3 regions of the Marinobacter nanhaiticus D15-8W genome follow, and region 1 is predicted to be linked to each of the others. Evidence: predicted binding sites of a transcription regulator. Region 1 holds the regulator's gene; each other region holds the start of a gene.

Region 1 (2,269 bases):
CTCCTCCGGCACCCAGCGCATGACCCAGCTCACCGCTATGGAGCATGCGGGTCTGATCAATGCCTTCAGCGAGCTTGGCGATCAGATCGACGTACTGATCGTCGACACCGCGGCGGGGATTTCCGAGGGCGTCGTCAGTTTTCTCCGGGCCTCGCAGGAACTGTTGCTGGTAGTCTGCGACGAACCCACATCCATTACCGATTGCTACGCGCTCATCAAGCTGATGAACCGTGATTATGGCGTCAACCGTTTTCGCATCCTGGCCAACCAGGTCCGCAACGAGCAGGAAGGCAAGCATCTTTTCGGGAAGTTAACCCGCGTAACCGAGCGCTTCTTGGATGTTGCGCTACAATATGTGGGCATGGTTCCTTACGACGAAGCCGTCAAGAAAGCGGTACAGCGGCAGCGTGCCGTGCTCGATGCCTATCCGCGGGCCAAAGCGTCGCTAGCGATCAAGGCCTTGGCGCAGAAGGTCGACAACTGGCCGTTGCCGTCATCGCCCCGCGGTCACCTTGAATTCTTCGTCGAGCGTCTGGTGGAAGCCTGAGGCGTAACCGACTGACGGATTTGACGGTCATTTATTCTCTGGAGTCTCCGATAGAACCAAAGGCTCCCTGATTTGGGCAATCCGGATTCATGAAGTTGGCAAAAGGCCTGGGAATCTATCACCAAACCAGCGAACGCAAGGCCCATGACCTTGTCGAGCAGCATGCGCCGCTGGTTAAGAAAATCGCGCTGCATCTCCTGGCGCGTTTACCTGCCTCTGTGCAGCTGGAAGATCTCATGCAGGCCGGCATGATCGGGCTGCTGGAAGCTGCGCAGAAATACGAGGCGTCCAAGGGCGCATCGTTCGAAACCTACGCCGGTATCCGTATTCGGGGCGCCATCTTGGATGAGATCCGCAAGGGCGACTGGGTACCGCGTTCGGTTCACCGTAATTCCCGTCGTATCGCCCAGGCCATCAAGGCTGTAGAAGACCGGACCGGGCGCGAGGCCATCGACGCCGAGGTGGCTGACGAGCTAGACATGTCCCTTTCCGAATACCACGCCTGCCTGGCAGATTCTAACGGTGGCCGACTTTTTAGTCTCGATGAGCTAAATGAATCCGGCGAGGTGCCGATAAACGAAGAAGACGCTGTTCCTGATGCACCGTTCGAAGCGCTTTCGTCTGAAGGTTTCCGGCGCAGCCTGGCGGACGCGATCACCAGTTTGCCGGAGCGCGAGAAGCTGGTACTGAGTCTCTACTACCAGGAAGAGCTCAACCTGAAAGAGATCGGTGCAGTGATCGGCGTGAGCGAGAGTCGGGTCAGCCAGATCCATAGCCAGGCGGCGTTGCGCCTGAAAGCGCGGCTGAGCGGATGGCAGGCCGCCTGAGTAACCGGATCGCACACGCGTAACGTGCTCATACGTAAAGTGTAGTTTTTGGTAACGGGCGCTTTACAGATCGCGCCCAGCGGACAGAATAGGCAATGCTTCGAAAGTGCCAGGCTGGTGAAGTGCATCCGTGAGGTGGGAGGTGCCAGCTCCCATAGACGCACTACGCGGGTGGCCAGGGCCAAGAGTCGTTGCTATTCCCGGCATTAATGAGTGGAGGTCCAATTGGACAAGAACATGAAAATCCTGATCGTGGACGACTTTTCCACGATGCGGCGGATCATCAAGAATCTGCTTCGCGACCTGGGCTTTACCAATACCGACGAAGCGGATGATGGCAACACGGCGTTGCCGATGCTGAAAAGCGGCAAGTACGATTTCCTGGTGACCGACTGGAACATGCCCGGTATGTCCGGATTCGAGCTGTTACAGGCCGTTCGCGCCGACGACAGTCTTAAGAATCTACCGGTGCTTATGGTGACTGCGGAAGCCAAGCGCGACCAGATCGTTGCCGCGGCCCAGGCCGGGGTGAACGGTTACGTGGTTAAGCCGTTCACGGCGGCTGTCCTGAAGGAAAAGATCGAAAAAATCTTCGAACGTATCCAGTCCTGAGTATCAGAGCGCCATCATGGGCAATCCAAAGAACAACACCGGTAAGCTCGACCCTGAAGTCGTCGAGAAACTCCAGCTTCAGGCTGGGGAACTCAAGAATATGGTGGATGCCGGCGACTACGCGTCGGCGATGCGCCTGATCAATGATCTCAACGAGGTTCGCGACCAGAGCCTTTACCGGGAAGTGGGTCGTTTGACCCGAAGCCTCCACGAAGCGATCCGTAATTTCCAGATCGATCCGCAGAACGCAGAGCAGCAGGAAGCCCTGTCTAAGATGTCCGAC
Region 2 (2,269 bases), 710 kb from region 1:
TCGATGATCAAGGCTTCCTACGAGCGGGATCTGGAGCGTGTGATCGAAGGTGGCATCAAGCTGCACTTCATGAGTACCGACTGGCCGGATGACATTCTGAAGCGGTTTGGCGAGGTGTGTATGTCGGTGCTCGAACCCTTGGCGCCGGCCAACGGGGAGTGGCCGGATTATGCAGTGAACGAGCAGGGTCAATATCGCTGGAAACAGAGTGACCTGCCATCCCGGGTGGCACGGCAGGCCGCACGTTCGGCCATCAGTCGCTACTTCCGGATACCGCCAAAGGAATTCGTCTTCCTCAATCGCAAACTGATAGGGGTCTATACCTTCATTGCTGTGCTGCGTTCCGAATTCAACGGCGAGGACCTGCTACGTGCCTACCTCTACGGCGAGTCCACTGATGAGGAAACCCGTCCGGCCGGATGAGCCGGGTCACGTGGCTTCGATCACCACCCAGAGGACGGCGGCATAGCGAATCCCCTTGCCAATGGCAACCAACGCGATGAAGTTGAGCCAGGGCACGCGCATGATGCCGCCGATCAGCGTCAACGCATCGCCGCCGACCGGCAGCCATGCCATCAGTAGCGACCACTGACCAAAGCGGTTGAAACGTTCTTGCGCAGCGTTCAACTGCTTTTCGCTGACCGGGAACCATCGCTTGTGGCGAAAGCGTTCCACCTGCCGACCTATCACACCATTCACCACCGAGCCCAGCGTGTTGCCGGCGGTAGCGCAGGCCCAGAGGGCAAGCGCGGAATACCCCTGGGTGACCAGCCCCCCAAGGAGCACCTCCGAGTAAGCCGGTAGCAATGTCGCTGCCGCAAGAGCCGTAAAAAACAGGGACACGTAGGCCAAATCATCTCCAATTCAATTACACAGTGTAGTGGTCTGTCCGGCGACATCGCTCTATGGTTAGCGCCAATCTCCGGAGGTTGCTTTTTTGTAAAGAAATCCCCGGAGAAGCCGATAGATATTGTGTCAGCCCCTGGAAACCGGGAACCAGGCTGGCGAACGGGTTACTTGCACGTGCGGCAGGACCTGTCGATGTAACGGTCTTGTCCGGTCTACAGGGCAAGGCTTCCAAACGATCGATCCGGGATCTCCATGAAAAAACTCTCGCTGAAACTGAAACTCTACGCCCTGGTCATTGCCCTGCTGCTCTTGATGGGGCTGAGCATGATTATCACGGCCCAGATTTCACTGTCCCGGATGGAGGCGCGTATTACGGACGATACCGGTGCTCTGGTTCAGGATATCGTGGTTGAGCGCTTACGCGCCACGGCTGGCCAGTACGGGGAACTGGTCGCGAGCATTTTCAACCGGGCTTACAAGATTCCGGACACCTTCCGTGAGGTGATCCGCCGCAACGTCGAAGGTTCGGATTCCGCCCGCATGAGTCGGCGCGACCTGATGGAAACCGCTGGCGAGATCCTCAAGGGGCAGCCGGAACTCAGTTCCATCTACGCGCAGTTCGAACCCGATGCCTATGACGGCCAGGACCGTTACTTTACCGGTGGCGTGGAAGATCATAGCAGCGATGAAGGCACGTTGGAGATTTACTATTACCGCGATTCTCAGGGCGAGATCCAGTTCAACCGTACCCCAGACCCCTCGGTGAAATATCTCGAAGGACGCAATGAGTTCGGTATTCGTGAGGCCGAGTGGTACCTCTGTTCCAAGGAGCAACTCAAACCCTGCACCATGGAACCCTACAACTACGAGATAAGTGAGGGGTACACGGAGCTGATGACCAGCCTGGTCATGCCGATTACCAAGAATGGCGAGTTTGCCGGTGTGGTGGGTACGGATATCAATCTCTCCACTATCCAGAAGACGCTCAAGCAGGTGAGTCAGAGCCTCTATTCCGGTGCGGGCCGCGTTACCCTGATCAGCGATATCGGTTTGATTGCGGGGTCCAGTCACTACATCGATCACCTTGGCCGCCCGCTGGCGGAAGCACTTCCGGGACGCGCGGGCGATTACCGTGCGATGGCTCGGGACGATGCGGAAGATGTGTTCGACAACGGTGAGGACATTGCCGTTGCCTATCCGATCCACATCGACGCCTCGAACACCCTTTGGTCGATGATCATCGAATTGCCTCGCCAGGTTGCCCTCGCTGACCTCAGGCAGGTCAATACCCTATTGTCTGAACAGGTCAGCGCCACAGCGGCTCGCCAGATGACAGCCGGCGTAGTGGTTTCCATCGTATCCCTGGTCTTGCTGGTGCTGCTGGTACGTTCGGTCACCCGTCCGCTGGACCAGATCCGCG
Region 3 (2,269 bases), 1.4 Mb from region 1:
GCCATCTCGGTCACGGCCGTGGCCACCTTATCGATTTCGCTCTTATGACGCTGGACACGATCGTGCTGCGCATTGGCCGACGATGCGGATTGGTCGGCCTGCTCCATCAACTCTCCCGAGGCCTTGCTCAGACGCGAGATAATGCCATGCAGCTGCTCGACGAAGCGGTTGAAACTACCCGCCAGCTGACCGATTTCGTCGCGACTATCCACTGCCAGGCGCTTGGTCAGGTCGCCGTCGCCGCTGGCAATTTCGTCGAGACTACGGGTAATACCCTCCAGCCCACGGAACAGAACCTTGAACAGCATCAGGAGAATGACGATCGCCACAATCACGACCACAGTCGCAGCGCCCAACTGGATAAACAGTTGATCCCGTACGGGCGCCATCAATGTGGCCTCGTCCATGATCAATACCAGCACCCAGTTCGTACCCGGGATGTCGACGGCAAAGAGCAAACTGTCTTCGCCATTGATTTTCGCCTGATGCAGCTCATCCTCCGCCACCAGTTTCTCCAGTGTCTGGAGCTCGAACAGTTCGGAGAATTCAGAGCCCGGCTTACGCTGCCAATCGGGATCAGGGTGTGCGACGAGCTGATCACTCTTATCGATCAGGACCGCGTAGCCGTCTCCCGGGACATCGAGTTCATTGACGTTCTGCGTAAGCGTATCCAGGGTAAGGTTACCCCCGACGACGCCGATAATATCTCCATTCCGACGCACGGGCTCGGCAAGAGTGACCACGTAGTCACCGGTACTTTTCGAAGTGAATGGCGTAGTCAGGAAACTCCCCTGGTTGGCCATCGCGCCTTTGTACCAGCTCCTTACCCGCGGGTCATACCCTTCGACGGTTATGGTGGGATCGCTCCGGAGCATCTCGCCTTCTTCGGTGCCGTAGTAGACGATGGAGAAAGCCAGTCCCTGGTTCACCAGATCGAGGAACTTGTAAGGCTCGATGTCAGGATTCTGCGGAATCACTTGGGCGACCTGTTTGAGGGAATTGCGACGGTCTTCCATCCAATTGCTGACATTGGTCGCGAAAGCCGTGGCAAAGAGATCGACATCCCGGTCCAGCGTCTCGTCGATATTGCTCCGCAGACTTGAGAGGCTGAGCCATAACATGGCAGTCGTGAGCACTACGAGACAGAGCATGGAGGTCAATAGAAGCTTGGAGCGGAGAGACCAGTTTTTCATCATTGTTCGAGCCTTAACGCCGTTTTCAAACCCAAAGGGGACACGCGAAACACATGGATTATATCGGCCAAAATATCGACAACTTGAGTGCAAAAACAAAACAATACGAAGTCGAACAAAAGAGACATTGGCTTACATAACCCGCGATTTGCACCAGGCCCATTCGTCAAAAACGTGCTAGGTTAAAAAGACAGTCGTCCGTATCTAACCAGGACGCGCTGGAGCCGAGGAGACGCAATGGCAGCACTTTCACGTGGCGCGCAGCATTACATCCTCCAGCTGATCCCCAGCCTGCTGAACGACATCGGACGCCTGGGGTTGAAGCAGGTTATCGCTCGCTCCGACCTGGGTGAGCGGGACATCACCTCTCTCTACTTCGAAGTCAAATCCATCGCTCAATTACTTCCGGACGACCCACTCCAGGTCGACCCGGCCATCTGGGGAGAACTGGTCCACTGCATACGTCTCATGCAGTTGCTGATCAACGAAGCCGCTGGCGACGATCTGGTCCGGGCGCGGCGCAGGGCGATCAACAAGTTCCTGCCCCGGGCGCGACAATGCCTGAAGAGCGAATTCGAGAAACGTCGGCAGCAAGGCAACGTGGATTTCCGGCTGGCGGGCATCGTCCGAACCCAAATGGGTGGGGAACGCGCTGAGGAAACCTGCATGGAAGCGCTGCGCCTGGAGCGGCAGCGACGCTTCGATAGCGCGATGACGATCGCCATAGTCGGGCTGAACTGGCATCAGGCGGTCATTGTTCAGGACGCCAAGACCTGCGTGCGGCAACAGATGGCTTCGCCGCCCGACGACTTTGGTGTGGTGGACCTGTTGGTCAGCCTCATGGACCTGCTACGCGTGATGCTGGACCGGGAAAGCGCAGGAAAACCGCCCGATGTCGAAGTCGAAACCGTGGTGCTGAGTCTGGGCAATATGCTCTATCGGCAGGAACTCGGGCTGGACCGGCAAGCACACGCCCAGTCTCAACAGGTAGGTTGATGAACGCCCGCCCTGTTTGGTCAGGTTTTCGACTACAAACCCGTATATCTCCGACACACTACTTAACTTTAGTTACTACT

What was found. Region 1 encodes FliA, which starts transcription of late flagellar genes. Its sites were predicted from a motif close to CTAAAGTTTNNNNNNNNNNNGCCGNTAA; they were not measured.
Region 2: RE428_RS17960 (methyl-accepting chemotaxis protein) is a predicted target of FliA. The motif match lies at 940-967, and genes of this name have one in related genera.
Region 3: RE428_RS21155 (methyl-accepting chemotaxis protein) is a predicted target of FliA. The motif match lies at 1,254-1,281, and genes of this name have one in related genera.

What each region holds. Positions count from the first base shown of each region.
Region 1 is NZ_AP028878.1:3,312,284-3,314,552, reverse strand. It holds gene RE428_RS14700 (MinD/ParA family protein) at 1-547, shown strand, start outside; gene RE428_RS14695 (RNA polymerase sigma factor FliA) at 637-1,374, shown strand; gene cheY (chemotaxis response regulator CheY) at 1,600-1,986, shown strand; gene RE428_RS14685 (protein phosphatase CheZ) at 2,003-2,269, shown strand, end outside.
Region 2 is NZ_AP028878.1:4,021,052-4,023,320, reverse strand. It holds gene RE428_RS17970 (ABC1 kinase family protein) at 1-423, shown strand, start outside; gene RE428_RS17965 (YqaA family protein) at 430-852, opposite strand; gene RE428_RS17960 (methyl-accepting chemotaxis protein) at 1,102-2,269, shown strand, end outside.
Region 3 is NZ_AP028878.1:4,703,891-4,706,159, forward strand. It holds gene RE428_RS21155 (methyl-accepting chemotaxis protein) at 1-1,196, opposite strand, end outside; gene RE428_RS21160 (hypothetical protein) at 1,431-2,189, shown strand.